3 regions of the Pseudoalteromonas sp. T1lg21 genome follow, and region 1 is predicted to be linked to each of the others. Evidence: predicted binding sites of a transcription regulator. Region 1 holds the regulator's gene; each other region holds the start of a gene.
What was found. Region 1 encodes ArgR, which controls arginine synthesis, uptake and breakdown. Its sites were predicted from a motif close to ANTGAATANNTATTCANT; they were not measured.
Positions count from the first base shown of each region.

Region 2: a site for ArgR is predicted at 6,736-6,753, ahead of gltB (glutamate synthase large subunit). Genes of this name have one in related genera too.
Region 3: a site for ArgR is predicted at 4,322-4,339, ahead of argA (amino-acid N-acetyltransferase). Genes of this name have one in related genera too.

Region 1 covers NZ_PQBX01000056.1:741,382-752,555, reverse strand. Annotated here, with positions in the region: gene C2M25_RS13670 (tRNA-uridine aminocarboxypropyltransferase) at 1-33, shown strand, start outside; gene C2M25_RS13665 (Fe(3+) ABC transporter substrate-binding protein) at 990-1,994, shown strand; gene C2M25_RS13660 (ABC transporter permease) at 2,072-3,706, shown strand; gene C2M25_RS13655 (ABC transporter ATP-binding protein) at 3,703-4,746, shown strand; gene C2M25_RS13650 (Dyp-type peroxidase) at 4,808-5,707, shown strand; gene argR (transcriptional regulator ArgR) at 5,704-6,171, opposite strand; gene mdh (malate dehydrogenase) at 6,397-7,332, shown strand; gene ispB (octaprenyl diphosphate synthase) at 7,422-8,393, opposite strand; gene rplU (50S ribosomal protein L21) at 8,803-9,114, shown strand; gene rpmA (50S ribosomal protein L27) at 9,132-9,389, shown strand; gene cgtA (Obg family GTPase CgtA) at 9,544-10,698, shown strand; gene folA (type 3 dihydrofolate reductase) at 10,778-11,174, shown strand, end outside.
Region 2 covers NZ_PQBX01000004.1:101,507-112,680, forward strand. Annotated here, with positions in the region: gene C2M25_RS03050 (sensor histidine kinase) at 1-232, opposite strand, end outside; gene C2M25_RS03055 (sigma-54-dependent transcriptional regulator) at 232-1,560, opposite strand; gene C2M25_RS03060 (ABC transporter permease) at 1,642-2,847, opposite strand; gene C2M25_RS03065 (ABC transporter permease) at 2,859-4,172, opposite strand; gene C2M25_RS03070 (ABC transporter ATP-binding protein) at 4,175-4,882, opposite strand; gene C2M25_RS03075 (efflux RND transporter periplasmic adaptor subunit) at 4,904-6,157, opposite strand; gene gltB (glutamate synthase large subunit) at 6,854-11,174, shown strand, end outside.
Region 3 covers NZ_PQBX01000004.1:336,632-347,805, forward strand. Annotated here, with positions in the region: gene C2M25_RS04045 (2-oxoglutarate dehydrogenase E1 component) at 1-492, shown strand, start outside; gene odhB (2-oxoglutarate dehydrogenase complex dihydrolipoyllysine-residue succinyltransferase) at 496-1,992, shown strand; gene sucC (ADP-forming succinate--CoA ligase subunit beta) at 2,169-3,335, shown strand; gene sucD (succinate--CoA ligase subunit alpha) at 3,335-4,207, shown strand; gene argA (amino-acid N-acetyltransferase) at 4,402-5,742, shown strand; gene C2M25_RS04070 (DUF3083 family protein) at 5,784-6,854, opposite strand; gene glnS (glutamine--tRNA ligase) at 7,083-8,750, shown strand; gene C2M25_RS04080 (TonB-dependent receptor) at 8,998-11,174, opposite strand, start outside.

The sequences.
Region 1 (11,174 bases):
CTAGGTAAGCGAAATAAGGGGCGACCGGAGTAATAGTACCAATCCGCAATAATACTTAATCATTTTGAGGGATTAAACCTGTCGCTACCTGCGTTAAAAATTACTGATTTAGAACAACTAAATAACGAAATTTTTGCCTTGTTATCGACGAGGTTTTATTGCCTCAAAATAGACCACTTAATTAAGCGAATTGGTATAACTCTTTACTAAATTATAGGCAAAAGAAAAGCGCGTACTATCACTAGTCGCGCTTGCGGAATCTTCTTAATTTTTTGCATCCTGCAATTGAATCTAATCAACTCCCTAAACTTTGCCAATCCATGCGATTACACTTTACTTATTGGTTCTGTGCAATATAAGGCAATCCAGCCTTGTTTCCTTATTAGTCCTTTACATCCTTGCTGGTAATTACTTTACCATTCCCTTACGTGCCATCCTGACACTATCCCTTTACTTGCAAATCCATTGCGATGCCCTAACGGCCTGTCCTTTATTCCACTTTTTGAACTTCCTGTATAACAACGTCCTGCTGTTATGCCATTCCACATCATCCTGATGTTGTCCGTAGGTTGTCACTCCATTGCGTTACTCTTCCTGAGCCTGTCCTTGATTCCTTATTCTCCTAATGAACCTTATTCCGCGGTTTTATGAGTAATGCTTCCTTATCCATCTACTCATTAAGCTTCTTGCTTAGTTGATGTAAGTAATTATAGAGAAATAGGAAGCGCTGAGTAGGTCAAAATCTTGTTTAAACTGCTGGTTATTTTATTGTCATTTAAACTAAGTTGTTTTATTTCAAATGGTTATGGTTTTTTGTGCAGTGTTTGCTGGTGCTTTTTACTCAATAACTGCCATGCGGGTGAGATATGTCTTACATGTAAATTCCCAAATGGCAGCTTGGTTAGTTTATTTATGAGTTTAAACGGGTGCACTTTGCCCTAACTCTAGGTAAAATATTTTGATAATTGTTATTATTTAGGTGTAATAAAATGAAAAAAACAGCCTTTGTATTACTTAGCGCATTTTTAACTGCGCCAGCATTTGCTGCTGATGTAGTAAATATTTACTCGTTTCGCCAACCGTTCTTAATTCAACCTATTTTGGACGATTTCACCAAGCAAACAGGCATTAAAACTAATGTGGTATTTGCAAAAAAAGGGCTGATTGAGCGTGTTAAGCGCGAAGGTAAACACAGTAAGGCTGATTTAGTATTAACTTCAAATTTTAGTGCACTTATTCAACTAGAAGATTTAGGTTTAACGCAGTCAATCAATAGTGATGTGGTAAACGCGAATGTGCCAAGCACCTTTCGCGATGCAGATGGTCAGTGGATAGCACTTACTAAACGCGTACGTAATGTTTACTCTTCAAAAGAGCGCGTTGGTGCACTTGCAGAGCTAACTTACGAAGATTTAGCGGACCCAAAATACAAAGGTAAAATCTGTACTCGCTCTGGCAAACATCCATACAATTTAGGTTTAGTTGCTTCTATGGTCGCTCACCATGGCGAAGCAAAAACTAAGCAATGGCTTGAGGGGGTTAAAGCCAATTTAGCACGTAAGCCGCAAGGGAATGACAGAGCGCAAGTCAAAGCAGTAAAAGAAGGTTTATGTGATCTGGCGTTAGGTAACAGCTACTATTTTGGTAAAATGATGCAAGATGAGCAGCAAAAATCATGGGCTGAAGCGGTTTATATTAACTTTCCTAACCAAACAAACCGAGGTTCTCATATCAATGTATCGGGCGTTGTTATGACCCGTTATGCTAAAAACCCTGAAAATGCCTTGAAACTGATTGAGTATATGACCGACAATAAGGCGCAAAATATGTATGCTTCAGTGAATATGGAATACCCTGTAAAGCAAGGGGTTGCATTATCTGAGATGGTTGCATCATGGGGTGAGTTTAAAGAAGACAGTCTTCCTCTTGATGAGATAAGCAAATATCGCCCTGTGGCACTGAAGCTGATTGATGAAGTAAAGTTTGATTTATAACGAGAACATTCCTCGTTACACAATTTTATAAAAGCTGTTTTTTAACAGCTTTTATTTTATCTGGTATTAATCCACTTATGCATGTGAAGTTTTCGCTGTCGCGTTGGCAGCTTACAGCCTGGCTTATTGGCCTGTTGCTTGTTACGCCATTAGGCTTTTTGTTATTTGAATCTCTGCAAGGGGATTCAGATGTATTTCAGCACCTTTTCGATACGGTGCTGTGGGATTATACCCGTAATACGCTAATTCTCATTGCAGGGGTAGGGCTGTTAAGCTGTATAATTGCATTGCCGCTAGCTTGGTTAACTGCATACTGTGACTTTCCCGGGCGTAAGCAATTTGAATGGGCGTTAATGCTGCCTTTAGCAATGCCAACTTATCTTATCGCCTACGTGTATACCGACTTACTTGATTACGCAGGGCCTGTACAGATCGCACTCAGAGACTGGTTTGGTTGGCAATCACCAGACGATTACTGGTTTTTTGATATTCGTACATTGACTGGGGCTATTTTTATGATTGCCTTGGTACTCTATCCTTACTTATACCTAATTTTTAAAACTGCACTCAGAGAGCAGTCTTTTAAACTAGTACAAGCTAGTCAGCTGATGGGTTTATCGCCATTACAGAGTTTTTTGCGCGTTAGTCTGCCTCTTGGTCGTGGGGCGATTGTGGCAGGGGTTACATTGATCAGTATGGAAGCTATGGCTGATTTTGCTACTGTTAACTACTTTGCTGTGAGCACACTGACGACCGCTGTTTACGATACATGGCTTGGCTATTACTCATTAACTGCTGCGGCGAAAATCTCAGGTATCATGTTACTGATTTTGTTTTTAACCATCATGGTTGAACGCTTTAGTCGTCGCAATCAAGCCGTGTATGAACGTCAGTCAAGCGTAAACAGCGCAACCTTGTATCGCTTAAAAGGCGGTGCGGCGTGGGCTGCAAGCTTTGCTTGTACAGTTGTGCTGGTATTGGCTTTTATCCTACCGGTTGGGGTGTTAGTTAAATACGCCATTGTCTATGCAGATGAAGCATGGAATGGGGCATTTTTTAATTACGCTTGGCAAAGTTTTAAAGTGGCTGTTGTGGTGAGCATTGCAACTATCCTATTGAGCTTATTAGTATTGTTTTATCAGCGCATTGCTAAACAAGCTTACCCTTTGCTCCCAGGGCGTTTAGCAAGTACTGGCTACGCCTTACCTGGTACTGTGTTAGCGATTGCCGTATTACTGCCATTAACACAGCTGGATGATGCATTAAATAATTGGCTTGAGCCTTTTGGTTTATCACCGGGGTTACTTTTAAGTGGCACTTTATTTGCGATGATCTTTGCTTACGTTGTGCGTTTTTATGCGATTGCACATGGCGCACTTGAAAGCAGTTTTTTACGTATTAGCCCATCACTTGATATGGCCAGCCAATCAATGGGCAAGGGGCCCTTACAAACACTTTGGCGAGTACATTTACCGCTATTAAAACGCGGCATTCTAACAGCTGGCTTATTAGTGTTTATTGAGTGTATGAAAGAATTACCGGCCGCTTTATTACTTAGGCCTTTTAATTTTGAAACGCTGGCCACCCATGTTTTTCAATATGTTAGTGATGAGCAATTGGAGCTTGCGTCAATTTCGGCCTTGTTTATCGTGTTAGTTGGGTTAATCCCTTTGTATTTCGTTAATCGTTCGATGGAGCAAAATCACTCATGAGTCATTTGATAATTAAAGACTTAGCTTATCAGTACAATGCGACTCAGGTGTTGAGTGAACTAAACCTCAATGTTGAACAAGATGAAATCGTCTGTTTGCTTGGCGCAAGTGGCTGCGGCAAAACCACAACCTTAAAGGCAATTGCCGGGATTTTACAGCCTGAGCAAGGCTATATGAGTATTGATTCAAAAGTGGTTAACGATAGTGGGCTATTTGTTGCACCGGAAAAACGTAATATTGGCATGATGTTCCAAGACTATGCGCTATTTCCTCATTTAACGGTGAGCGACAACATTGCGTTTGGCCTTAGCAACATGAGCAAAGCACAAAAGCGAGAGCGTGTAGATGAAATGCTTAGCCTTGTTAAACTCGATGGTTGTGCACAGCGATACCCGCATCAGCTTTCAGGTGGCCAGCAGCAACGAGTGGCAATAGCCCGTGCACTTGCTTACAAACCAAGTTTATTATTACTTGATGAGCCATTTTCGAATATTGATACACAAGTACGTTTTGAGCTTATCGCCGATATACGCCGCATTATTAAAGCTCAGCAGGTTTCTGCGGTATTTGTTACCCACTCAAAGGAAGAAGCTTTCGCATTTGCTGACACGCTTGCTGTTATGCATGGTGGAAAAATCGCCCAACAGGGCTCTCCGGAGCAGTTATTTAGTCAACCTAACTCAAAGGTGGTTGCAGAGTTTCTTGGTACGGGCATATACTTAACGGCAAAAGTATTAACGCCAACTGAATACGAAACGGCGTTTGGTGTGGTTCAGTCATTGACGGCAAGCAATACTAATTGCCAGCAAGGTCAAGTGTATATAAGACCGCACCATATTCAGTTGTGTGAAGCTGCGCACAGTGACGCAAACAGTTTAACTATCTTGCAAAGACGTTTTATCGGCACGCGTTATGTGTACCGTATCAATATTGCAGGTCAAGAGTGTGAAGTTGCCGCCGAGCAAGATCGCGTGTTAGCTGTTGAGCAGCCTGTAAAAATAAAAATAATGCCGCACACAGTCAATTTTTTTCATGATTAGTGATAAATAACAATCTTGAATCCTTGGCTTTGTGCAAATAACGAGAAGCTAAGGATTCACTATGGCGCAAGCGCAATCTGGGATTTGTGCTGAAGCAAACTTACATGGTTTGCACCTGTTTTTTAATGTTTACGATGGCCATGATGAGTCATTACGTAAAAAACTAAAACGCGTCAGCGTCATTCAAGATGAGTTTGCTGATCAGTTCTCAGAAGCCATGCTGTCGTGCGTGGTTGCCCTTGGTGCTCAGTATTGGCCGCATATCTTGCCCGAGTTTATTCCTAGTCAATTGCAAAGCTTTCCGAATGTAACTCACAGTGAGCATGTGATTAGTGCCCAGCCATTTGATTTGTTTGTACAAATTCGCTCAGACCGCGAAGATGTCAATCATCTATTTGCCCTGCAAATCCTAAAATTATTAACACCGGATGTTGAGCTGGTGGAGCAGGTTCGTAATTTTCGATTTTTAGACGGGCGTGATTTTAACGGCTTTATCTATGCGGGTGATACGCCACATGGTCGCCAAAAGCGTAGCACAGCACTTATCGATAAACCGGGACACTTTGAAGACCAAGGCAGTTATATCCATGTTCAGCGCTTTGTGCATGATTTGAGTGTCTGGCAGCATTTATCGTTGTCTGAGCAAGAGCAAATCATGGGGCGCACGCGTTTAGATAACAGCTTGATTGTGCCTGCTGTAGAAACCAGTCATGCGGTTCGTAGTGAATTAAAAGATGAGCATGGCCAGCCACTATTGCTAAACCAAAGCATGCCATTTGGTGATGTGCATAAACAGGGAATTTTAATGGTTTCGTGTGCTGCGCAAGGGGATGCGTTTGAACAGGTATTAAAGAGTCGCTTAGGGCAGGGCGATTGCTATGATCATTGGCTCGATTTTACTCAAGCCGATATGGGATCTGCGTTTTTCGCCCCGTCAGTAAACTTTTTAAAGCAGCTTTAAACGGTATCGAATAAAGTGCGCACGCGCTCAAGCGTGACATCGATTTCAGAAATCTTCGCAGGGGCGATAAAAATAGTGTCGTCACCTGCAATCGTACCTAGTACACCATCCGCCTTCCCGAGTGAATCAAGTAACCGAGCAATTAATTGTGCTGCGCCTGGACTGGTGCGAATAATGATCATCATTTCGTTATGCATAATATCGATAACAAGTTGGCGAAGCGGGCTTTTCGCTGTTGGCACACCCATTTCAGCTGGTAAACAATACACCATTTCTTGTTTTGCATTGCGAGTACGTACCGCACCGAACTTGCTTAACATGCGAGAGACTTTACTTTGGCTAATATTATCAAAGCCTTGCTCTTTTAATGCTTCGACAATCTCACCTTGTGAGCCGAAGTTTTCTTCTTTTAATAGCGCTTTAAACGCTTTGATCAGTGCTTCTTGTTTGTCTTGTGGTTGCATGTTGCCGTTTCTTTATTCATAAAATGTAGGGTAATTCTACACAACTCTGCATATTTATGCAGTATTAGTTTACAAAGTCGTCCAAAATGCTGTGTCTTTACAGCCAAGTTTACAACTATGGTCGAAATTATACGCGAAATAAGCAGGATAAATTTGTTTTTAGTCGCTAATTTCATTATCTTTAGGGCCACAAATATTTCCTACCTCAAATTACGGAGAATTCCAATGAAAGTTGCTGTTTTAGGCGCAGCTGGCGGTATCGGCCAAGCATTGTCTTTATTATTAAAAACAAGTTTACCTGCAGGTTCTGAATTATCGTTATACGATGTTGCCCCTGTTGTTCCTGGTGTAGCGGTTGATCTTTCTCACATCCCAACAGACGTTAAAGTTGAAGGCTTTGGTGCTGACAGCCTAGACGCAGCATTAGCTGGTTGTGATATCGTTCTTATCCCAGCGGGTATGCCACGTAAGCCAGGCATGGACCGTGCGGACCTTTTCAACGTAAACGCAGGTATCATCAAAACATTAGCTGAAGGCATCGTTAGAAACTGTCCTAAAGCGTTAGTGGGTATCATCACTAACCCAGTTAACGGCACTGTGCCAATCGTTGCTGAAGTATTCAAAAAAGCAGGTACTTACGATGCTAACCGTGTATTCGGTATCACAACACTTGACGTGATCCGTTCAGAAGCATTTGTTGCTGAACTTAAAGGTTTAAGCGCAACTGACGTTAAAGTTCCAGTGATCGGTGGTCACTCAGGTACTACAATCCTTCCTCTTCTTTCTCAAGTTGAAGGTGTTACTTTCACTGACGAAGAAGTTGCAGCATTAACTCCACGTATCCAAAACGCAGGTACTGAAGTTGTTAACGCTAAAGCGGGTGGCGGTTCAGCGACTCTTTCAATGGGTGCTGCAGCAGCACGCTTCTGTATGTCTTTAGTTAAAGGCTTACAAGGTGAAGAAGTTGTTGATTACGCATACGTTGCAGTTGAAAACGGTGATGCAGCATACTTCGCACACCCAGTTCGTTTAGGTAAAAACGGCGTTGAAGAAATCCTTTCTTACGGTGAGTTAAGTGCATTCGAAGAGCAAGCTAAAAACGACATGCTAGCTACTCTTAACAAAGACATCCAAGAAGGTGTTGATTTCATCAACGGTTAATTCCGACAGATGATAGGCGGTTTTTTAAATCGCCGAAAACAAAAAAGCCTGCATATGCAGGCTTTTTTAATGGCTCGAATAAATAGCGTTTAATGATCGCGGGCAACGGCGATGCGTGCCAAACTCTCTAATGCTTTTTTGTACGGTGTGTCTGGTAAGAAAGCAATGCAAGCAATCGCTTTGTCAGCTTCTTGCTCAGCTTTTTGCATTGCAAACTCAAGCGCTTTAGTATCAGCTAATGCTGCTAGAATGCTCTCTAAGTGATCCATACCATTGCCAAGCTCAATAGCGTCTCTAATTAGCTTCACTTGCTCTGGGGTGCCTTTTTGCATTGCGTAGATAAGCGGTAGGGTAGGTTTACCTTCAGCTAAATCATCGCCAATGTTTTTACCAAGTTGCTCAGCATCGGCGTTGTAATCAAGTACATCATCCACTAATTGAAATGCCGTGCCAAGATGCATACCGTATAAGTTTAATGCTTCAAGGGCTTGCTCATTTTGCTCGGTAATAATTGCAGCAAGGCCAGTTGCAGCTTCGAACAATTTCGCAGTTTTGCTGTAAATAACCTGCATGTAGCTTTGTTCTGTCGTGTCTGGGTCATTACAGTTCATTAGCTGTAATACTTCGCCTTCAGCGATAACATTCGTTGCATCAGCTAGAATTTGCATAATTGGCATTTTACCTAGGCCAACCATCAACTGAAATGAACGTGTATAGATAAAGTCACCCACCAAAACGCTCGCTGCATTACCAAATTCAGCATTGGCTGTTGGTGTACCACGGCGTAAATGTGACTCGTCGACAACGTCGTCATGCAGTAATGTTGCGGTATGAATAAATTCGATGATAGTAGCAAGCGTAATATGGTCTTTGCCCTCATAACCGAGTGCTTTTGCCGCTAAAATGGCTAACATAGGTCGAACGCGCTTACCACCGCTGTTTACTATGTATAAACCGAGTTGGTTAACCAATGCGACATCTGAGCGCATTTGGGCGTGTATAAGTTGATTGACGTCATCCATTTCATTTTCGATTAACGTCTGGATAGCTTTTATATCCATTGATCTCCGAGCCAATATTTATGGGTATACGGGGCTGATTGTACAACAAAAAAAGCGCTTGCTCGATATTTTGTGATGATTCATTAAAAAAACACTGTAAAGTTTTTTATTTCAGATCAATTTTGCTGACATAAATTTATAACCTTGATTAATAAGTGATCAGCTTTTTGAATTTTAAAGGTGCGTATTATTAGCGTAATTTAATTGTCATGAGATCGTAAAAACCGCTTGGCATGTGGTGTTTTTAGGATAGAATAGGGGAAAATATTGAATTGCTCTCAATGCAGCTATTTTTATTCATTTTATCGAAAAAGAGGCTTGCTAGTTTTTGCACATTAGCGTAAACTTCGCGCCCTATTGAAGAATATTTTAGTTGCGTCGATTTGAGGGCGCACAGACGGAGTTAATTATGTACGCGGTTTTCCAAAGTGGTGGTAAACAGCACCGTGTGACTGAAGGTCAAACAATTCGTCTTGAGAAATTAGACGTTGAAACTGGTGCAGCAGTTGAATTTGATTCAGTACTTTTAGTTGCTGATGGTGAGAAAATCGAGATCGGTGTACCGTTCGTAAACGGTGGTAAAGTAACAGCTGAGGTTGTTTCACACGGTCGCGGTGAGAAAGTTAAGATCGTTAAATTTAGACGTCGTAAGCATTCTCGTAAGCAAATGGGCCATCGTCAATGGTTCACTGAAGTTAAAATCACTGGCATTAGCGCTTAATTTAGAGGTACTGAGAAATGGCACATAAAAAAGCAGCTGGTAGTACTCGTAACGGTCGCGATTCAGAAAGCAAACGCCTAGGTGTTAAGCGTTTTGGTGGCGAATCAGTTCTAGCGGGTAGCATCATTGTTCGTCAACGTGGTACTAAGTTCCACGCTGGTGCAAACGTAGGTATCGGTAAAGACCACACTATCTTCGCAAAAGCAGATGGTAAAGTTCAATTCGAACAGAAAGGTCCTTTAAACCGTAAATACGTAAATATCGTAGCTGAGTAATCATCTCGATATTTGAAAAACCCCGCCTTTGCGGGGTTTTTTGTTTTGAGGCGCATACTAATGCGCATAAATATATACCTAAGCTAAGCCTGCAATCAGAAGGGCTTAGGTATATAATAGAGTTATTAACAAGCCAATCTTAAAGTGAGTAATCATGAAGTTTGTAGATGAAGTAGAAATTCGTTGTGACGCGGGTGATGGCGGCAGCGGTGTCGTATCTTTCCGACGTGAAAAATATGTACCAGATGGCGGTCCTGATGGCGGCGACGGCGGCGATGGCGGCAGCGTTTATCTACAAGCCGATGAAAACTTAAATACGTTGATTGACTATCAATTTGAGCGTTTTCATAAAGCCGAGCGCGGCACTAATGGTCAAAGCCGTAACATGACAGGTAAAAAAGGCGCTGATTTAACGCTTAAGGTACCTGTTGGTACGCGTATTACAGACGTTGATACAGAAGAGTCATTAGGTGATCTGACTAAACATGGTCAAAAAATTGTAGTTGCAAAAGGTGGTTTCCATGGCTTGGGAAATGCACGTTTTAAATCAAGTACTAACCGTGCACCTCGCCAAAAGACGTTGGGTACTCCAGGTGAAGTTCGCAGCTTACGCCTTGAGTTAATGCTACTTGCTGATGTTGGCTTGCTGGGTTTACCTAATGCTGGTAAATCAACGTTTATCCGTAGTGTTTCGGCGGCCAAACCAAAAGTGGCTGATTACCCATTTACAACGCTGATTCCTAACCTTGGTGTAGTACGCCCTGATGCGAATAAATCATTTGTTATTGCAGATATTCCTGGTCTTATTGAAGGCGCTTCAGAAGGTGCGGGTCTGGGTATTCGCTTCTTAAAGCACTTAGAGCGTTGTCGTGTATTACTGCATATTATTGATATTATGCCAGTTGATGGTACTAACCCAGTTGATAATGCCTTTGCGATTATTAACGAGCTACACCAATACAGCCCTAAACTTGCTGAAAAGCCGCGTTGGTTAGTATTTAACAAAATCGACTTATTGCCAGAAGATGAAGCCGAAGCACTGTGTAATGAAATTGCCGAAGAGCTAGGTGAAGAGGTTAATGTTTACCGTATCTCTGCTGCAAACAAGCAAAATACCCAAGCATTGTGTCATGACATTATGGCGCTGCTTGATAGTATGCCGAAAGAGAAATTCGCTGAAGAAGAGAAAGAAGAAGTTGAATTTAAGTGGGATACTTACCATCAGAAAGCAACATCTCAAGATGATGATGATTGGGATGACGACTGGGATGATGATGACTACGATGTAGAAGTTATCTACCAACGATAAAATTTTAAACTGAAAAGGAGCCATGCGCTCCTTTTTTATTAATAAGAAAAAAGTATTAAGGTTTAGTGTGGAAATTTCAATGATTGCTGCTATGGCAAATAACCGAGTAATAGGCCAAGACAACCAAATGCCATGGCATTTACCCGCCGATCTACAGCACTTTAAAAAAGTAACTATGGCAAAGCCTGTGATCATGGGCCGTAAGACGTTTGAATCGATTGGTCGTCCTTTACCAGGACGTCAAAATATTATTATCACACGCAATGCTGATTACACAGCTGAAGGGATTGAGGTGGTTACTTCACCAGAGGCTGCGCTGGCATTGGTTGCTGATGTTGAAGAAGTTATGATTATAGGCGGCGGAAATATCTACGAACAATTTCTATCTCAGGCAGATCGACTATACTTAACATTCATCGATCTTGAAGTAAGCGGTGATACGCAGTTCCCAGATTACGAAAGTGTTGCTAATTGGA
Region 2 (11,174 bases), on a different contig from region 1:
TGGCCAGCTCACCATCTTTAAAATTAAGCAGCCCGGTTTCGAGCGAGTTCATACCATCAATGAGCGGAGCTGATAATTGCGCGGCAAAAAATCCGCTGATCAAGGCGCAAGCGAGCAGGGCTAATAGGCTGTAAAGCAAGCTGATGCCCGCAAAATAACACACCAACACAAGCGGCAATGCAGACGCTGCAATACACAAAGTTATGATTTTATATCGAAACGAAGAACGCATTAGTATTCAATCTTAAATTTATCAAGCCTGCGATAGAGCGCTTGGCGGCTTAAGCCAAAATGGCGAGCCACTTTAGCAATCACACCTTTGTATTCGCGCATGGCAAGTTCGATCTCTTGTCTGTTAGGCTCTGCTCTTGTTTGTGTTGGGCTGTTTGTTTCAACTTGTAAGCCAAAATCAGCAAGCTCAATCACCCCTGTGGGTTTTAAAACGCCAGCGCGTTTACAGGCATTTTCAAGCTCACGAACATTACCCGGCCAGCTATGGGCGAGCAGGGCTTTTTCTGTACTTAGTGACAGTGTGCGCTCAGGTAAAAAGTGTGCGACCAAAGCTAAAATATCATCTGGGCGATGGGCAAGGCTTGGTAAATTTAACTCAATTACATTTAAGCGGTAGTAAAGGTCTTCACGAAATTGACCTGTTCTAATTGCATGGCTTAAATCTTCATTGGTTGCTGAAATCACCCGCACATTCACTTTACGTGTTTGTGTTGAGCCTAAACGTTCAAATTCACCAGTTTGTAAAATGCGTAATAATTTCATTTGCCCAGAAAGTGGTAAGTTACCAATTTCGTCTAAAAATAGGGTGCCACCATCGGCCGCTTCAAAACGACCAATACGCTGTTTAGTAATACCTGTATAGGCGCCAGCTTCGGCACCAAATAACTCAGCCTCAATAAGCTCGCTTGGCAAAGCACCGGCATTAACAGTGATAAAGGGTTTATCAGCTAATAATGAATTAGCCTGTATTATTTGCGCAATGCGCTCTTTACCACTGCCGTTAGGGCCTGTGATCAGCACTGAAATATCCGATTTAGCCACTTGAATCGCAAGATTAACAATGTGCTCCATAGCGGTACTTTTATAAACCAAGCCCACCAAATTTGCTTGTTGCACAGATGCGTCACGTTCTTGCTGGTGGCGGGTAAAGGTTTCGTTTTGTTGTTTTGCTTTACCCAGCTCGATTAGGTTATTTACACAAGTAAGTAGCTTGGCATCGTCCCATGGTTTTGGTAAATAATCAGCAGCCCCTGCTTTGACAAGTTCAACGGCAGTAGAAAGCTCTGTCCATGCGGTGATCAAAATAATCGGTAAGTGAGGATTAATGTCTCGTAAGGCATAAAAAAGTTCTTTGCCTTCTTCGCCGGAAGTGGTGTCGGCGGTGAAGTTCATGTCTTGAATAACAAGCGCTATGCGTTGGTATTGTACGGCTTGAATTGCCTCAAACGGGTTACTTGCTGTAACAACATCAAAACCGTGAATTTCGAGTAATAACGACAATGCATCCAAAATGGCTGGGTTATCGTCGACGATAAGTATTTTTTCCATATTATTGTTTTAGTTATTTTCCTAATAAGGGTGCAAGATGAATGCTACACTGTTAATCCAGTGTAGCATAGGTTGGGAGAACTAAATTGTTCGAGTTGCAATGCTCGGTGAGATATTCGCCGCCCGTTTTGCAGGTGCAAGTACTGCTAATAAACTCATAACGAACACTGCCAGCGCCGTAGCAAGCACGTAGCTAATATCAAGCTGAGCAATTGAAAAGTGCTGCATGAGCAACTGGCCTAAATACACGGCAGCAATTACACCAATCACTAAACCAACTATACATATCATGGCGTTTTCAACTAAGAAGTAGCTGATGATGGCAGATTTTCTGGCGCCTAAAGCGCGGCGAGTGCCTATTTGTTTAGTACGCTTACTAATATTGAACAGCGTTAGGCCGAAAATACCCAGGGCCGTCACCAACACTAAAATAGTAATAAGTACAATCAACATGCGCATCATTAATGTATCTTCAGCCATGTATGACTCTTTATCGTCATCTAAGCCACGAATGCGAGAAATAACGCGTTTGTTGTAGTTTTTCAGCATGGCTTCTTCAACACGATTCATGACTGATTGACGTTGACCAGGCTCTGTTCTAACCACAAAGCGTGCATTTGTACCAGGCTTAATAAAAGGCAGCAGTGCTACGTTATCTGGGCGGCTGTCTTTAAGCCATGGGCCTTTCATCAGTTCAACAACACCAATTACTTTCATTGGAATGTCACCAAAATAGACAGTTTGACCTAAACCATTGCCGTCAGGAAACAGCTCATCGAGTAGGGTTTTAGTGACAACGGTTACTTTTGAAAGCTCATCATAGTTATCGGTAACGATCACTTCGTCTTCGGTGTAGTTACGCCCAGCAATGAGTTTTACACCATAAGTATTTATGCCATGCTCATCGATAAACATGTAAGAGCTACGCGCTGATTTACTCTCTTCAGGTGCTGGCTTTAAACTAAAATCTGACGAAGAGCCACTGCCCGAAAGCGGTGTGTTACTCGAATAAGCAGCATCAACTACACCAGGTATTTGACGAAGCATGGCTTCATCAAGCTCATATTGCTGAGATGGCGACACATCTTTGCCAAACATCATGACATTAAAAACGAAAATGTCTTGTTCAGGGTAGCCAGTCTCTTGGCTTAAATAGCTAATTCTGTCTTGAATAATAAACGCTGCGTTACTGACAATCGCAGTGGTGATGGCAATTTGGATCAGTAATAAAATAGCGCCAACTTTTGAGCGGCATAAGGCGTGAAAGATAGGTTTAATTTCTAACATGGGTGTCTTCCTTATTGGCTCTTAAGATAAATAGCAGGGTTGGTTTTACATACCAGCCAAGCAGGGTACAGACCCGCTATCACACAGGTGCTAATTGCAATCACAGGTGCGCTGAGTAGCATGGTTAAATCCATAGTGGCTAAGCTTTGGTAGTAGCTATAGCTTTGACGTACGCCTAATAAGCCCACTTGCGCCAAAATAATTCCGAAGATGCCACCTAAGAAACCTAACATCGCGACCTCAACAATATGTTGAAAGAATATTTGGCGTTTGCTGGCACCTAATGCACGGCGCACACCGACTTCCGGAGCGCGGCGTAAAAATTTCGCTAGTAATAGACCTAAAATGTTGGCAAGGCATACCGCCAAAAACATAAAGCTTAGGCCAACCAGAATTTCGTTGTCTTCGCTAACGACATTGTTGTATTGCATCCACTCATTTACATCGCGTAAGGTGGCGGTTAATTTTTCGCGGTTAAAACGACCTAGCTTTTGTTGCTCTTGCATATAGGCCATTAAAAAGTCTTGGTAAGCTTGTTTTTCTGCAGGTGTTTTTAGTTCAACCCAAAATTGTAACCACACCATTTCAGAATTGAGTTTGTCGTTAAAGGTGTTGGTTTTTTCGTGCTTCCAACCATTGGTATTACCCCAGTTTTCAAGCTGGCGTGCTTTCATTAGGCTAAATGGTAAAAATAGTTGCTCGGTCTTATTAAATGCACCGTTGTTCAGATCATAATATTTGGTGGTGATATCCCAATCATCAATCACGCCAATAACTTCGTAGCTGGCATCATCGAGGTACACCATTTTGCCGACAGGGTTTTCACCTGCGAATAGCTTGTCGTTTAATTCTTTATTGATCACCACAACAGGGGCTGCATCGGCTTCTTGTTGCGCGCTCCAAACCCCACCATAAATAAATGATAGGTTAAACATATCGAAAAAATCAGGCGTGGTTAGGCGTGCTTGTCCAATAAATGGTTTAACTTTATCTGAGTCTAAATAAACCGAAAAACCCGTTCTAACCATAGTGACACGTTTGCCACCCGCATTCGCTTGATTAAGGTTAACGGCATCCTGATAAGTTAATTGCAGTGGCATGTTATCGACTGTCCACCACGTACGGCCTTCATCCATGGTTTGTAGCTGTACAGTATAAAGGTCGCTACTTTTTTCAGGAATAGGGTCTGCTGACATCATGTGATACACAGATAAGCTTGTCATGGTTACGCCAATACCAATGGCAATGGCCAGTACCATTAAAAAGCTCACAAGTGGCGTGCGCTTAAAGCTGCGCCAGCTTAAATCTAAATAATGAAGGAACATGGTTACACTCCAGCCGCTTTAAGATTTTGAGTGCCTTGATACAAGGTGAAGTCAGCTAATTGGCCGTCAACAACTTGGATATTACGTGGTGCTCTGCGGGCAAGCTCTGGATCATGTGTAACCATGATGATGGTTGCGCCATCACGGTTGATTTGCTCAAGTAGCTCCATTACTTGACGCGCCATTAAGCTATCTAAATTACCGGTTGGCTCATCGGCAAGTAAAAAGCGCGGTTCACCTGCAAGAGCTCTGGCAATCGCCACACGTTGTTGTTGACCACCAGAAAGTTGTTGCGGTAAGTGTTTAGCGCGTGATGCTAAACCAACTTGCTCTAGGCATTGCTCGATTCGGCGTTTACGCTCGGCGGCTTTGATACCGCGATAACGCAGTGGTACTTCAATATTTTCATAGAGATTCAAATCTGGAATAAGGTTGAAGCCTTGGAAAATAAAACCAATTTTTTGATTACGTAAGTCAGCACGCTGGTTGTCGTTGAGCTTACCCACATCAATACCGTCTAGCATGTATTGGCCTTCGCTAAATGGTTCTAACATACCGGCGATGTTTAAAAATGTGGTTTTACCTGAGCCACTTGGCCCTGTTACGGCAATAAATTCACCTTCTTCTACTTGTAGATTAAAGTCACGAAGGGCATGTGTTTGTACCATATCTGTTTGATACACTTTGCTGATGTTGTTCATTGTAAGCATGTTGATTATTCCTTTTATTTGTTAGCGTAAAACCAGTGTGGTTGCTTTTTTAAAGCGATCGTAGTTCGAGATAATTAACTTATCGCCAGGCTCTACGCCTTCAATTATCTCGACAGCATTAATACTGCTTGCACCGGTTTTTATATCGATTAAATAAGCCATGTCACCGTCAACCTTATAGGCATGGGTGCCACCTTGTTGTAAGAATGCGCCGCGTTTTACTTGTAATACATCGTCGCGATTCTCTAATAAAATACGTGCGGTTAAGCGTTGGTTTTGGCGGATGCCAGAAATCTCATTGTCAAAACGTACGCGGGTTGTCACCTCGCGGTTATTCACTTCAGGTGAAATGGCTGAAAGAGTGCCTGTGACATGACGAGCACCTAACGTAAGCTCAACTTGCATACCAAGACCTAGCTCATTGGCGTAGCTTTCTGGTACTTGCAGTTCTGCTTCAAAGTTACTTAAATCGACCAATGTCATTAATGGTTGGCTTTGTGTGACAGCTTCTTTTTGTTGCACTAATAAGTTACCCACAATGCCGCTTACACTGGCAGTGATAGTAAGTTCATTTACTTGTCTGAGTAAGTCGTCAACAATCAGTTGTTGACGAGCCAGATCACGCTCTGCGGCTTTTAGCTCAAATGCGAGGGTATCTTTGGCTAGATTAACTTCTTGCTCGGCGTGCTTATAAGAAAGCTTGGCACGGGCTAAGTCATCAACCGCTTTTTCTAGATCTATTTGGCTAATTAAATGTTTCTCGATAGAGATTTTAGCTCGGCGGTTTTCTCTATCAGCGGCATTGAGTTCAACTTGCGCTAAATCGAGCGCTTTAGTCAGGCTCAGTTTTTGTCTGCGCGCTTCAAGTTGCTTGCGTTGTAATTCACCTTCTAAACGTGCTAATACCGATTGCTGTTGCTTTAGCTCGTTGGTTAGCTCAGGACTGGTTACGGTTGCGATCACTTCATTTACCTCAACGCTGTCACCGGCTTTTACTTTTAAATCGACAAAACCACGTTCAGGGCTATAAACCTTCGGCGCATTAGCTGCAACGATTTTACCGCTCGCGGCCACATCTCTGATGAGCGTCTTTTGAGTCACTTCGCTAATTTGTAAGCTCGCTGCATCTACCGAAATGCTGCCATCGCTACTTGCAAATAATGCTTGAAAGCCAAGCGCACCAACAAGTATTACACCCGCTACTACTATAAGTGGTTTTTTTATGGTGTTTTTCTTCGCCACGGTAATATCTTGGGCGCTGGTATCCTTAATCATTTTAACTCCTTACGATTCTCAAAACACACGATCATGAAGCCAACGGCAAGCATGGTAAGTGGAGAAGCCATAAACAAACTGATAGTGAACATTTTGAAATCCTTAATTTCGCTGATGTCTTATCAATACCAGTAGCGTGCCAACTTTTAAATTGTTGATTTTTATTAGGATTTATTTTTGTTGCAGGTTTATTATCTGTCCGCGGACAGAAAAAGTGTCCGCAGCGGACACTTTTAAATTGCTGATTGTTGACGCAAGGGTAAACAGACTAAGACATTGCGACTAAGGTCGGCTGCTCAGATACATAGTTTGTAACTATGCTAAAGCCAAGAGTAAATAATGATGCAGCTGTACTGCACTAGAGCCCATTAAAAACTGCATTGATATTCATAGCGTGAATAATTATTCAATATTGCGCGCAGTTTACGTTAACGTAAAGGTGCGGGTTTTTAGATTATTTTTTTACAAGTTGTTAAATTTGACACCAGTGTCATAAAAAAATAACGGGTAAAATACGACTAAATGTAAAAATTTAGCTTAGAATTTAAAGTGTGCCTTAAGTGAGAAATATTCATGAATATGAATATGTATTCAAAACTCTATTGACTCATGGGATATTTGGCGATAGTTTTGTTCGTCTGCTAGCACTGTCACAAAAGACTGAACCGCTAGTCGTTGTAGCAAGGGGAGGGGTCTATGTTATACGACTCAAAATTAGAAAAAGATAATTGTGGCTTTGGTTTAATAGCCCAGGTCAATGGTCAGGCGAGCCATCGCTTGATTCGAACAGCAATCACTGGCTTAGATCGCATGGAGCACCGTGGGGGTATTTCTGCCGATGGTAAAACCGGTGATGGTTGTGGTTTATTAATGCAAAAACCTGATAGTTTCTTTCGTGCTATTGCCAGCGAACATGATTGGCATTTAGGAAAGAACTACGCCGTAGGCATGGTATTTTTAAATGCCGATCCTGTACTTGCGCAAACAGCTAAAGATGTGTTGAGTGAAGAACTCGAAAAAGAAACCTTGAGCATTCAAGGCTGGCGCGTAGTACCGACTGATGCGTCATGTTTAGGACCAATTGCAAAAAAACAACTACCAGGCTTTGAACAAATTTTTGTTAGCGCACCAGAAGGCTGGCGTCCAAAAGATTTAGAACGTCGCTTATATGTAGCGCGTCGTCGTGCTGAAAAGCGCCTTGAAAACGATGAACATTTTTATATTGCCAGCTTATCCGGTTTGGTCACTGTCTATAAAGGCTTAATGATGCCTGTAGACTTGCCTAACTTTTATTTAGATTTAGCTGACATTCGCATGACCAGTGCGATTTGTGTATTTCACCAACGTTTCTCTACTAATACACAACCTCGTTGGCCACTTGCACAACCATTCCGTTATTTAGCGCATAATGGTGAAATCAATACGATTCAAGGTAACCGCCAGTGGGCCCGTGCCCGTGCGTACAAGTTTGCCTCACCACTTATTCCTGATTTGCAATCAGCTGCACCATTCGTTAACGAAAGCGGCTCAGACTCTTCAAGCTTAGATAATATGCTTGAGTTGTTCTTAGCCGGTGGCATGGATTTATTCCGTGCAATGCGTATGCTTGTGCCGCCAGCATGGCAAAAGAACCGTGCTATGGATGAGGACCTACGTGCATTCTATGACTTTAACTCAATGCATATGGAACCATGGGATGGCCCGGCTGGTATTGTTATGTCTGATGGCCGTTTTGCAGCCTGTAACCTTGACCGTAACGGCTTACGCCCAGCGCGCTATGTAATCACGCAAGATGGTTTTATTACCCTTGCCTCTGAAGTCGGTATTTGGGACTACGCGCCTGATGAAGTGGTTGAGAAAGGCCGTGTAGGCCCGGGTGAACTGTTAGTTATTGATACTCACCAAGGTAAAATTTGGCATTCAGATGAAATTGACCAAGATCTTAAGTCACGTCATCCATATAAAGCATGGCTTGAAGCAAACGTTAAGCGTTTAACGCCATTTGAACAGCTTGCAGAAAAAGACGCAGGTAACCGTTCATTTGATGATGAAACATTGCTTAAGTATCAAAAAATGTTTGGCTACACCAACGAAGAACTTGATAGCGTTATTCGTGTAATGGGTGAAAATGGCCAAGAAGCGACAGGTTCAATGGGGGATGACACGCCATTTGCGGTACTGTCAGAAGGTCATCGTTCATTGTTTGATTACTTCAGACAAAAATTTGCGCAAGTAACCAATCCACCGATTGATCCGCTTCGTGAAAACCATGTTATGTCACTGGCAACCTGTATTGGTAGTGAGCAAAACGTATTCAACGAAACAACTGGTCACGCAAAGCGTTTACAGTTTGATACACCTATTTTGATGTATGCAGACATGAAACAGCTTTTAAGTGCTGATCAAGCGCATTATAGCTATTGTAAAATCGATATTACTTACACTGCAGAAGAAGGCCTTGAAAACGCCATCACGCGTATTTGTGATGAAGCGCAAGAAAAAGCGGCAGCGGGTTGCGTAATGCTCGTGTTAAGTGACCGTAACTTCAGTGAAACACAGTTACCTATTCCGGCAGCAATGGCGGTTGGTTCTATTCAAAAGCGTTTAGTTGATAATAACTTACGTTGTGAATCAAATATTATCATCGAATCGGGTAGTGTCCGTGATGCGCATCAGTTTGCGGTATTACTTGGTTTTGGCGCGACGGCTATTTATCCGTACCTTGCTTATGAATCTTTAGTTGCGATGAGTGACAAAAAGATTCTTAACAAGAGCTATTGTGAGGTCACACTTGCCTATCGTAACGCGATAAATAAAGGCTTGTATAAAATCATGTCGAAAATGGGTATCAGTACCGTTGCATCTTATCGCTGCTCAATGTTGTTTGAAGCAGTCGGTTTGTCTGACGCGATTGTAGAAGCCTGTTTTAATGGCGTAGCAAGTCGTATTAAAGGAGCCTGTTTCACTGATTTTGATGATGACCAACGCAAGCTTCATAAATTGGCATTTAGTAAACGTAAATTATTAAGCCATGGCGGCTTATTAAAATATGTTCATGGCGGTGAATACCATGCTTATAACCCAGACGTTATTCAAACACTGCAAAAAGCTGTGCGTTCTGGAGAATATAGTGACTATGTAGCGTACGCTGATCTGGTTAATAATCGTCCGATCACTAACTTGCGTGACATGCTTGCACTGAAAGTGCCTGATGCAGGCATCAGTATTGATGACGTAGAACCTGCAACTGAGCTATACAAACGTTTTGACTCAGCAGCAATGAGTATTGGTGCGTTATCGCCAGAAGCGCATGAAGCGTTAGCAATAGCGATGAACCGTTTAGGTGGTTGTTCAAACTCTGGCGAGGGTGGTGAAGACAAGCTTCGCTACGGCACAGAGAAAAACTCACGTATTAAACAGGTTGCTTCTGGCCGCTTTGGTGTAACACCGCATTACTTACGTAGCGCTGATGTGATTCAGATTAAAGTGGCGCAAGGTGCAAAACCAGGCGAGGGTGGTCAATTACCAGGTGAAAAAGTGACGCCGTATATTGCAAAATTGCGTTACTCAGTGCCAGGTGTGACTTTGATTTCTCCACCGCCGCATCACGATATTTATTCGATTGAAGATTTAGCCCAGCTAATTTTCGATTTAAAACAAGTAAACCCAGAAGCACTAATTTCGGTGAAACTAGTGTCTGAGCCGGGTGTCGGTACTATCGCAACGGGTGTTGCCAAAGCGTATGCCGATTTAATTACCATTGCAGGTTATGACGGTGGTACCGGTGCAAGCCCGCTTACTTCGGTGAAATATGCGGGTAGCCCATGGGAGCTTGGCCTTGCTGAAACTCAACAAGCGCTAGTAGAAAATGGCTTACGTCACCGTATTCGTTTACAAACCGATGGTGGTCTTAAAACGGGTCTAGACATCATTAAAGCTGCTATTTTAGGTGCTGAAAGCTTTGGCTTTGGTACTGGTCCTATGGTGGCACTTGGTTGTAAGTATCTGCGTATTTGTCACTTAAATAACTGTGCGACCGGTGTTGCAACGCAAGACGATACACTGCGTCAAAAGCATTATCATGGTTTGCCTGAAATGGCGATGAACTACTTCAAGTTTATTGCCCAAGAAGCACGCCAAATTATGGCAAGTTTAGGGGTGACTCGTTTAACTGATTTAATTGGTCGTTTGGACTTACTTGAAGCAATTGAAGGTAATACTGAGAAACAAAAGAAAGTGGATCTGTCGTCTGTAATTGCTGTGCCGAACAACCCAACAGGTGAAACACTGTATTGTAGTGCGCCAAATAGCTCACACTACTTAGGTCAGCTAAATGAAACCTTGCTTGAAAAAGCAAAACAAGCAATTGACGAAAAATCGGGCACCTCATTGGTAAGCCGTATTTGTAATACCGACCGCTCTGTGGGCGCGATGTTATCGGGTTATATTGCCTCTAAACATGGCAACCAAGGTATGGCTGCTGATCCTGTCTCTATTGAGCTTCATGGTACAGCGGGTCAATCATTTGGGGTATGGAATGCGGGTGGTCTTGAAATGACCCTCGTTGGTGATGCCAATGACTATGTTGGTAAAGGCATGGCTGGCGGTAAGCTGGTAATTCGCCCGCCGCTTGGTTCATCGTTCGAAAGCCACAAAGCAACGATTGCTGGCAATACCTGTCTATACGGGGCAACGGGTGGTAAGTTATTTGCTGCTGGCTCTGCAGGTGAACGTTTTGCTGTTCGTAACTCAGGCGTACAAGCAGTTGTAGAAGGTGTCGGTGATAACGGCTGTGAGTATATGACTGGCGGTGTAGTGTGCGTACTTGGCAAAGTGGGTATTAACTTTGGTGCGGGTATGACAGGTGGCTTTGCCTATATTCTTGATGAAGGCAAAGACTTTGAAAAACGCATTAACCCAGAGCTTGTTGAAATTGTTACGCTTGAGGGCTTAGCTTCTCATCAAGAGCATTTACGCGGTCTTATTGCTGAGCATTTAGAGCTGACTGGCTCAAACC
Region 3 (11,174 bases), on a different contig from region 1:
ATTGTTATGACACCAAAGTCATTACTTCGTCATCCGCTGGCAACATCAACACTTGAAGAGTTATCGGAAGGTGTGTTCCACAACATGATCGACGAAATCGATGATATTGCAGCAGACAAAGTAGAGCGCGTTGTATTCTGTAGCGGTAAAGTTTATTACGAGCTACTACAAGAGCGTCGCAAGCTTGAATTAAATAACATTGCTATTGTTCGTGTAGAACAATTATATCCATTCCCACATGCTGAAATGGATACAATCATGCAACGTTACCAACACGTTAAAGATTTTGTTTGGTGTCAAGAAGAGCCACAAAACCAAGGTGCATGGTATTGCTCTCAACATCATTTTGTTGATGCAATCCCAGCGGGTGCTAAATTAACTTACGCAGGTCGTAAAGCATCAGCATCACCAGCGTGTGGTTACATGTCAGTGCATAATAAAGAACAACAAGCGCTCGTTGCTGATGCGCTTACTATTGAAAAGAAAGGATAAGCAATGAGCACAGAAATTAAAGTTCCTGTACTTCCTGAGTCGGTTGCTGATGCTACAGTTGCAACATGGCACGTAAGTGTTGGCGACAAAGTAAGCCGCGACCAAAACTTAGTAGATATCGAAACAGATAAAGTTGTTTTAGAAGTTGTTGCACCAAATGACGGTGTGATCACTGAAATTTCACAAGAAGAAGGTGCAACGGTACTTGGCGAACAAGTAATTGCATTACTTGGTGATGCAGATGCTGCACCAGCAAGTGATAGTGCACCAGCTAAATCAGAAGACGCGCCAGCGGCGCAATCAGCACCAGCATCAGAAGGTAAAGAAGTGGACATTAAAGTACCTGTACTTCCAGAATCAGTCGCAGACGCGACAATTGCTACTTGGCACGTTCAACCAGGTGAAGCGGTAACTCGCGATCAAAACCTAGTTGACATCGAAACTGATAAAGTTGTTCTTGAAGTTGTTGCTCAAGAAGACGGTATCATGGGTGAGCACATTCACGCTGAAGGCGAAACAGTACTTGGTGAGCAAGTAATTGGTACAGTTAAAGCGGGTGCAGCACCGGCAGCAGCAGCTCCTAAAGCTGAAGCTGCACCAGCAAGCGATTCAAGCGACAGCTCTGACGTTTTAACACCGTCAGTACGCCGTTTAATTGCTGAGAAAGGTCTTGATGCATCTAAAATCAAAGGTACAGGCAAAAACGGTCGTGTAACTAAAGAAGATGTTGATACATTCTTAAAAGCACCTGCAGCAGCACCAAAAGCTGAAGCAGCAGCGCCAGCAGCACCTATGGGTGACCGTACGCAAAAACGTGTTCCTATGACGCGTTTACGTAAAACAATTGCTAATCGTCTTCTTGAAGCGAAAAACTCAACTGCAATGTTAACGACGTTCAACGAAGTTAATATGAAGCCAATCATGGATCTTCGTAAGCAGTACCAAGAAGTATTTGAAAAGCGTCACGGTATCCGTTTAGGTTTCATGTCTTTCTATGTGAAAGCTGTAACTGAAGCACTTAAGCGTTTCCCTGAAGTTAATGCGTCTATTGACGGTGATGATATTGTTTATCACAACTACTTCGACATCAGCATCGCGGTTTCTACACCACGTGGTCTTGTGACACCAGTTCTTAAAGATTGTGACAAACTTTCAGTTGCTGAAATCGAAAAAGGTATCCGTGAGCTTGCGATTAAAGGTCGTGACGGTAAATTATCTATCGAAGATATGACAGGTGGTAACTTCACAATTACTAACGGTGGTGTGTTCGGTTCATTACTATCTACACCAATCATCAACTTACCACAGTCTTCAATCTTAGGTATGCATAAAATCCAAGATCGTCCAATGGCTGTAAATGGTAAAGTTGAAATCTTACCAATGATGTATTTAGCGTTATCTTACGATCACCGCCAAATCGATGGTAAAGAATCAGTAGGCTTCCTAGTAACAATTAAAGAGTTACTTGAAGATCCAACTCGTTTACTACTAGATGTTTAATCTGGTTGTATAAAAACTAAGCTGTGAACCTCGTTCACAGCTTTTTTTTTGCGCCTTTGGTCTAACTGGGGTTTTCATGTGGAGCCTTGGGATTTATACTAAGTGCGCAATTTGGGATAGCTGGCTATTTGCATAAATATTCAGCTCTTTTAGTATAAAAAATTGGATAAAGCATCATGAATTTGCATGAGTATCAGGCAAAACAACTTTTTGCCGAATATGGTTTACCAGTTTCTCAAGGTTTCGCTTGCGATACACCTGAAGAAGCTGCAGCAGCTGCTGAGAAAATCGGCGGTGATATGTGGGTTGTTAAAACACAGGTTCACGCAGGTGGCCGTGGTAAAGCTGGCGGTGTTAAGCTAGTTAAAACAATCGACGAAGTTAAAGAGTTCGCTGCGAACTGGTTAGGTAAAAACTTAGTTACTTACCAAACAGACGAAAATGGTCAGCCAGTAGCTAAAATCCTTGTTGAAAGCTGCACTGACATCGCTAACGAATTATACCTTGGCGCTGTAGTAGATCGTGCTTCTCGTAAAGTTGTTTTCATGGCATCTACTGAAGGTGGTGTTGAAATCGAGCAAGTTGCAGAAGAAACTCCAGAATTAATTCACAAAGCTGAGATCGATCCACTAGTTGGTCCTCAAGCTTACCAAGCTCGTGAATTAGGTTTCAAACTAGGTTTAAACCCTACTCAAATGAAACAGTTCGTTAAGATCTTCATGGGTCTTGCAAACATGTTCAACGATTTCGATTTCGCATTATTAGAAATCAACCCGCTAGTAATCACAGACGAAGGTAACCTTCACTGTCTAGACGGTAAAATCGGTGTAGATGGTAACGCGCTTTACCGTCAACCTAAAATCCGTGAAATGCACGATCCTTCACAAGAAGACGCGCGTGAAGCTCACGCTGCAAGCTTCGAGCTTAACTACGTTGCACTAGACGGTAACGTTGGTTGTATGGTTAACGGTGCAGGCCTAGCGATGGGTACAATGGACATCGTAAACCTACACGGTGGTAAGCCAGCTAACTTCCTAGATGTTGGTGGTGGTGCTACTAAAGAGCGTGTATCTGAAGCATTCAAGATCATCCTATCTGACGACAACGTTAAAGCTGTTTTAGTTAACATCTTTGGTGGTATCGTACGTTGTGACATGATCGCTGAAGGTATCATTGGCGCAGTTAAAGAAGTAGGCGTAAACGTTCCTGTAGTAGTACGTTTAGAAGGTACTAACGCTGAACTAGGTCGTGAAGTACTTGCTAAGTCTGACCTTAACATCATCGCTGCTGAATCACTAACAGACGCAGCTGAGAAAGTTGTTGCTGCTGCGGAGGGCAAATAATGTCTGTATTAATCAATAAAGATACAAAGGTTATCTGTCAAGGTTTCACAGGTGGTCAAGGTACTTTCCACTCTGAGCAAGCGCTTGAGTACGGTACACAAATGGTTGGTGGTGTAAGCCCAGGTAAAGGCGGTCAAACGCACCTTGGTCTTCCAGTATTCAACACAGTACGTGACGCTGTTGAAGCAACTGGCGCAACTGCATCAGTTATCTACGTACCAGCTCCTTTCTGTAAAGATGCAATCTTAGAAGCTATCGATGCTGGCATCGAGCTAATCGTTTGTATCACTGAAGGTATCCCAACACTAGACATGGTTGACGTTAAAGTTAAGCTTGAAGAAACTGGTGTTCGTATGATCGGTCCTAACTGCCCAGGTGTTATCACTCCGGGTGAAACTAAGATCGGTATCATGCCTGGTCACATCCACAAGCCTGGTAAAGTAGGTATCGTATCACGTTCTGGTACTTTAACTTACGAAGCGGTTAAGCAAACTACTGACGCTGGTTTCGGCCAATCAACATGTGTTGGTATCGGTGGTGACCCAATCCCTGGTACTAACTTCATCGACGTTTTAGAAATGTTCGAAAAAGACGAGCAAACTGAAGCTATCGTTATGATCGGTGAAATCGGTGGTACTGCAGAAGAAGAAGCTGCAGAATACATCAAGCACAACGTGACTAAACCTGTTGTTTCTTACATTGCGGGTGTTACTGCACCTCCAGGTAAGCGTATGGGTCACGCAGGTGCAATCATCGCAGGCGGTAAAGGTACTGCTGATGAGAAATTTGCTGCATTAGAAGCTGCTGGCGTAAAAACTGTACGTTCACTAGCTGATATCGGTGCTGCACTTAAAGAGAAAACAGGCTGGTAATCAGTTCTGAACTCTTAAAAAAGGCTCGCTTATGCGGGCCTTTTTTGTATCTATCACTTTCTTATAACCCGCACGAAAAATCCGCCTACAAATTAAGAATAATAATGCTTTATTTGTGAATATAAATTCTCTACACTTGTGGCTTGTATAGTTGTTTTTATTAAAACATTCGACTTTAATAAGGTAAATATTACGTGCGTACCACAGAATTGGTAGATGGATTTCGCCAGTCAACCCCTTATGTAAATGCTCACAGAGGCAAAACATTCGTTGTCATGCTTGGTGGTGAGGCGATTGACCAGTCTGGTTGTCGCAGTATCATCAATGATATTGCGCTTTTAACGAGTCTTGGTATTAAGATTGTTTTAGTGTTTGGTGCTCGCCCACAGTTTAATGCCGCGCTTGAGCAAGTTGGCATAACTAGTCAGTTTCACAATGAGATACGAGTGACCGATAACGAAACGTTTGATGTAATAAAAAAAGTTGCCGGTGCAATGCAATTTGACATCACAGCACGCTTATCGACATCTTTGAGTAGTACACCAATGTCAGGTTCATTCTTAAATGTTGTCAGCGGTAATTTTGTTATTGCCCAACCCTTAGGTGTTGATGAAGGTGTCGATTACCATCACTCAGGAAGAGTCAGACGCATTGACGTTGCAGGTATTCGCCATCAGCTAAATAACAACGGTATCGTGTTACTCGGTCCGATTGCAGCATCAGTGACCGGTGAAAGCTTTAACTTAACAGCAGAAGAAATTGCCACGCAAGTAGCGTTAAAACTGCGTGCCGATAAGATGCTAGGCTTTTGTCAAGAAGCCGGTATTTTGGATGAAAACGGCGAAGCAATCGCTGAGCTTATGCCAAATGAAGCAGAGCATGTATTAGCAAATTATCGCAATCAACCAGATTCATGTTTAAGTGCAACCGTATTCTTACAAGCGGCGATTGATGCGTGTCGTGGTGGTGTACATCGCTGTCACTTAGTGAGTTACAAAGAAGACGGTGCTTTGTTACAAGAGCTTTTCTCATTAGATGGCATTGGTACGCAAATCGCTCCGCAAAGCTCTGAGCAATTACGAAGTGCAAGTATCTCTGATATCACGGGGATTATTAACCTTATCAGACCACTTGAAGAGCAGGGCTATTTAGTGCGTCGTTCGCGTGAGCAACTTGAAATTGAAATTGAGCAATTTACTGTAATTGAGCGTGATGGCGTTATCATTGCCTGTGCTGCGCTATATCCGTTTGCTGATGAACAAGTGGGAGAATTTGCGAGTTTGGCTGTGCATCCACAATATCGAGATGCCGATCGTGGCAGTTTTCTTCTGCGATTTATCATCAACAAGGCTAAACGTGCGGGTTACTCACATTTATTTGCCTTAACGACACGTAGCATCCACTGGTTTTTAGAGCAGAGTTTTGAATTGGTAACAGTCGATGAGTTGCCAGCTAAGAAAAAAGCGCTTTATAACTATGAGCGGCGTTCTAAGGTACTGCGTTTAGACCTTACTAAGTTAAGTAAAAACCGTTAATAAAAAGGTGACGCAAGCGCGTCACCTCTCATCGTAATTCATTAATATTGATAATTTATGTGCTGATAAAAACGCACACGTAAATCTTGGCGAGTCGGATTAAACGCCAGTTCATCGGTTACTTCATTTATGGCACTTTGCACTTGATTCATAAACTTACCATAACCAATGTCATGCTTGTCTTTATCGGCTGCGGCAATCACAAAATGTAGAGAATCAACAAGTTGATTTGCATCCCAATAATGTTGTAATTGCACTTGCTCTGAGCTGCAATCAAAGGTTAGCTTTTGCAGTTCACTGTTACTTTGTGCGTTATCAATATTGCTATTACGAACAATAGGGCGGGTACCATTAGCGATAAAAGCACCAAGGGTTAGCGCTCGTTTTTCGCAAGCTCGTTTAAATGCATCAAAGATGTATTGATAAAACAGCGTGTAATTCTCTTCATTCAACATATGTTGAAATTGCGTTTTAATGGCACGTGTAACAGGAATTGAAAAACCTGCATAGGTCATTTCGCTGTGCTGTGTAGGTAAATGACATTGGCGAGACTGGTAGCGTGGGTATAAGCTACGTAATTTATAGCCATAGCTTTCTTTGTGACCTTTTGCTTTGGCAAATAAATCATAAGTTAGATGTTGATGATCGCGAATTTTAAGCGGTGGTTGGCCGCTTAATAGTTTTTCTTGTAATGAGTTAATCACTCTTTGCACATTATGATGAAAACTTGCTGCATGTGCACGAATATCTTCACCGGTTGCTAAGAATAATAAACGTATTTTTTTGCATCTAACTTCACCATCGGCAAATACGTTATGTGCTTCATGGTATTGCGGATTGTAGAAAAATAAAATCTGCTTAGCGGTTTCTAAACTGTATGCTTCATCATGGTAACGAACCACAGGTAGTTTATCGTTTGCGATTAAATGTACGTTATGCAATTCATACTCATCACATAGCGCAAATAATTCCCTTGCAAGACGCTTATAAGCGCAGCTTACATTAGTAAACTGGGCAAAAAACTCATCAGTAGGTTTAAATTCAACTAACACATACTGGTTTGCACGTGCTGAGCTTGGAATATAGACTCGGTGTTGATTGAGCGAAGCCATCTTTTTTCCTTATTGGTAATGAAACTGACGGCACTATATCGCTAGTCAATGATCATTTTATTGCGTTAGAACAATTTTTTTACCGATTTTGTCGAGTCTGTGAACTATGTATTCAAGAATCGACTTATTATCTTCAATAAACATGGTTCAACTACTGTATGTTAGGGTTTGTTTTTGTAATAATGCAGTAGTTTTGTCACCATGCAATATTCAGAGGATTATGCTCCTATGGCGGAAATTGAGAATCGCCCAAGTAACTTTATTAGAACGCGTATCGATGAAGATCTCGCAAGCGGTAAGCATGCGACTACGCACACGCGTTTTCCACCAGAACCAAACGGTTTCTTACACATTGGTCATGCAAAGTCGATTTGCTTAAACTTTGGTATTGCCAAAGATTATCAAGGTCTTTGTAATTTACGTTTTGATGATACTAACCCAGAAAAAGAAGACATCAATTACGTAAACTCAATTAAAGAAGATGTGCAGTGGTTAGGTTTCCAGTGGGATGGTGAAATCAAATATTCATCTAACTATTTCGATGCGTTATACGGCTATGCTGTTGAGCTAATCGAAAAAGGCCTTGCGTATGTGTGTTTCTTGTCACCAGAGCAAGCACGTGAATATCGTGGAACATTAAAAGAGCCAGGTAAAAACAGCCCTTACCGTGATACACCGATTGAAGAAAACTTAGCGCTTTTTGAAAAAATGCGTAATGGTGAATTCAAAGAAGGCGAGTGTGTACTGCGTGCAAAAATCGATATGGCTAGCTCGTTTATCGTTTTACGTGACCCGATTTTATACCGTGTACGTTTTGCACATCATCACCAAACGGGTGACAAGTGGTGCATCTACCCAATGTATGACTTCACGCACTGTATCTCTGATGCGTTAGAAGGTATCACACATTCATTATGTACTCTTGAGTTCCAAGATAACCGTCGTTTATACGATTGGGTATTAGATAACATCAGCCTTGAATGTCATCCTCAACAAATCGAGTTTTCACGTTTAAACCTTGAATACACGATTATGTCTAAGCGTAAATTAAACGACTTAGTGGTTAATGGTCATGTTGAAGGCTGGGACGATCCGCGTATGCCAACGATTGCTGGTCTGCGTCGTCGCGGTTATACACCTGCATCAGTACGTGAATTCTGTTCTCGCATCGGTATAACCAAGCAAGAAAACATGGTTGAAATGGGTATGCTTGAAGCGTGTATCCGTGAAGATCTTAATGAGCATGCACCGCGTGCAATGGCTGTTCTTGATCCGGTGAAGATTGTTATCGAAAACTATGATGCAGATAAAGTAGAAATTTTATCTGTAGCAAACCACCCGAATAAAGAAGAAATGGGTCGCCGTGATGTGCCTTTCACTCGTGAACTGTATATCGAGCGTGAAGATTTCCGTGAAGAAGCAAACAACAAGTTCAAACGTTTAGTACTTGATAAAGAAGTACGTTTACGTGGTGCTTATGTAATTAAAGCTGAGCGCGTTGAAAAAGACGAAAACGGTGAAATCACGACTATTTTCTGCTCATACGATCCAGAAACACTGGGTAAAAACCCGAGCGATGGTCGTAAAGTTAAAGGTGTTATTCACTGGGTTTCAGCGAGTGAGTCAATTACTGCAGAAGTTCGTTTATACGACCGCTTATTCAACGTACCAAACCCAGCTGCTGCTGAAGACTTCAATGCAACGTTAAACCCTGAATCACTTGTGGTTCTTGCTAACGCGAAACTTGAACCGTCACTTGTTAATGCACAAGCAGAGCAGGGCTTCCAGTTTGAACGTATGGGTTACTTCTGTCGTGATAACAAAGCCGACTCATTAGTATTCAATCAAACTGTGGGTCTTCGTGATTCATGGGCGAAGATTGAACAAAAGGGCTAATACCAATCCGCAATAATACTTAATCATTTTGAGGGATTAAACCTGTCGCTAACGGCGTTAAAAATTTCTGATTTAGAACAACTAAATAACGAAATTTTTGCCTTGTTATCAACGAGGTTTCATTGCCTCAAAATAGACTACTTAATTAAGCGAATTGGTATAATAGCAATCTATTAAGTTTCTAAGCTTAATAAAAAACCCTTTCACTTTTAAAGTGAAAGGGTTTTTTTATAACCATTAAAAGCGATTAGAAATAACCGCGAATACCCAAGCTGAAGTTACGACCAGGTAATGGTGCTTTTTCTTTAATAAATGAACTGTGTACGAAACCTAATTCATCGGTTAAGTTGTCAACATTAATATAAAGCTGTGTATCAACAGGGCCTAAATCAAGTTGGTAGTTAGCTGATGCATCAAACAATGTGTAACCATCTGTTTTTGTTTCATACGCAGTGATGTCAGATTGCTCAAAGTAATGAGTGCCTGTTAGGCTAAATTGCCAATCCGCTACTGTGTACTGTAATTCTGAGCCTAGTTTATTAGCTGGAATACGCGGTAAGTAACCTTCATCATCTTTTAGCTTAGCGGTTGTTGAATCGCCAAATACTTTTACTAAGGCACTTGGTGTGACTTGATAGTGCACATCAAATTCAATACCGTATAGTTTTGCGTCTTTACTAGTAAACTGATAAACCGCCATCGCATCTTCTTCAGCATCAGCTTGACTGGTTAAGCCATTATCTTCATCAAAGGCTAAGCCCGTATTCTGCTGGTAATAGTAGTTTTCAATATCGTTATAGAAAAAGTTAACGGTATAACCAAAGTCACCAATAAAACGACGGAAACTTAAATCAAAGTTGGTTGATGTTTCTTGTTTGATATCTTCAGGTTCGAAATGAATTTCACCGTCTTCGATATGATAGCCAAGACCCAGTTCATAAGTGCCTGTTGCAATATGAACACCATTTGATAGTAATTCAGCACTTAGCGGCGCACGCTCAGAACGAGATACACTTAAAGCAACACTTTGGCCTTCTTGATACTGCCAAATTGCGCCTGCAGATAAGCTAAGGTTAGTGAAATCTTCACTGTAGTTAATGATTTCTGCTTCTTCTTCATCGTGATCTTCTTCTTCATGATCATGATGATGTTCAGCCATGCTAACAGCAGAGTCGATTTGGTAATCTTCAAGACGTGCACCTAATTCAACGGTAACATCACCAAATTGACGCTCTTCAAGCATGAATAATGCATTTGATTTTGTCACACTTGCAGGTGTAAAGGCTTCTTCACCATCTGCATCATAGTCAGATTCAGTGTAGTGATAACCCGCCATACCGTGCCAAAGACCTAATTTATGCTCAACAGTGGCACGTGCTTCTGTGGTTTTGTTTGAAAACACAGTACCAACAGCACCATCTTCAATTTCAGCATGTTTATAGTCAGTGTAACCAACACGTAATGAGATATTTTCAATCCAATTATCATGCAGCGCATAGCTCATGTAACCTTGCCAACGATCTTGCTCTAATTGTGCAAAAACAGACTCTTCATGTTCTTCTTCATCATGATCAGCCGCTTCTTCTTCATGATGGTGGTGTTCATGTGCTGGAATACCATAGTCAGTTTCGATACGACCATAAGATACACCTAAGGTCAGGTGTTCACCCACATAGCTGGTACCGAAGTTTACATTTTGGCTATCGATAAAGGTGTTTTCAACACTGTTAGCTGTTTCGTGCTCTTCATGATCTTCACCTTCATGTTCATCGTGCTCCTCAGGAAGCTCGAATGTTGGTGTTTTGTAGTCATGGCCTTTACGCTTAGTACCATCAAAATGGAAGTTGAAGCCATCGTTACCGGTTTCAAGTTTTGCAGCATAGGTGTTGGTATTTGATACTGTATCGTGAGTGTACTGAGCAGCACCGGTTAAAGTGTCAATGTTATCGGTAGGAATACGGTTATCAACTACGTTAACCACACCACCAATTGCGCCAGAGCCATAAAGTAGGGTAGCTGGGCCGCGAAGTACTTCGATTTGCTCAGCTGCTAAGCTGTCGTTCGATGTTGCGTGATCTGGACCAATACGAGATGCATCGCTGCTATCAAGACCATTTTGCGTAATTTTAACACGTGGACCATCTAAGCCACGAATAATCGGGCTCGAAGATACTGGGCCAAAGTAACTGGCATTAACGCCTGGTAATCCTTTAAGTGTTTCGCCTAGAGTTGGTTTTGCCTTATCTTTTAGTTCATCACCGGCTAAAACATTCACTGGTGAAATCATTTCAAGGCTATTTTTATGAAGTGCAGAGGCATAAACAACCACAGTCTCAACTGAGGTTGGGGTAAGTGTAACAACCAGGTTTTGATTTTCACCGTTGATAGCAACGCGTTTATCAATGTAATTGTCTTTACTAATGT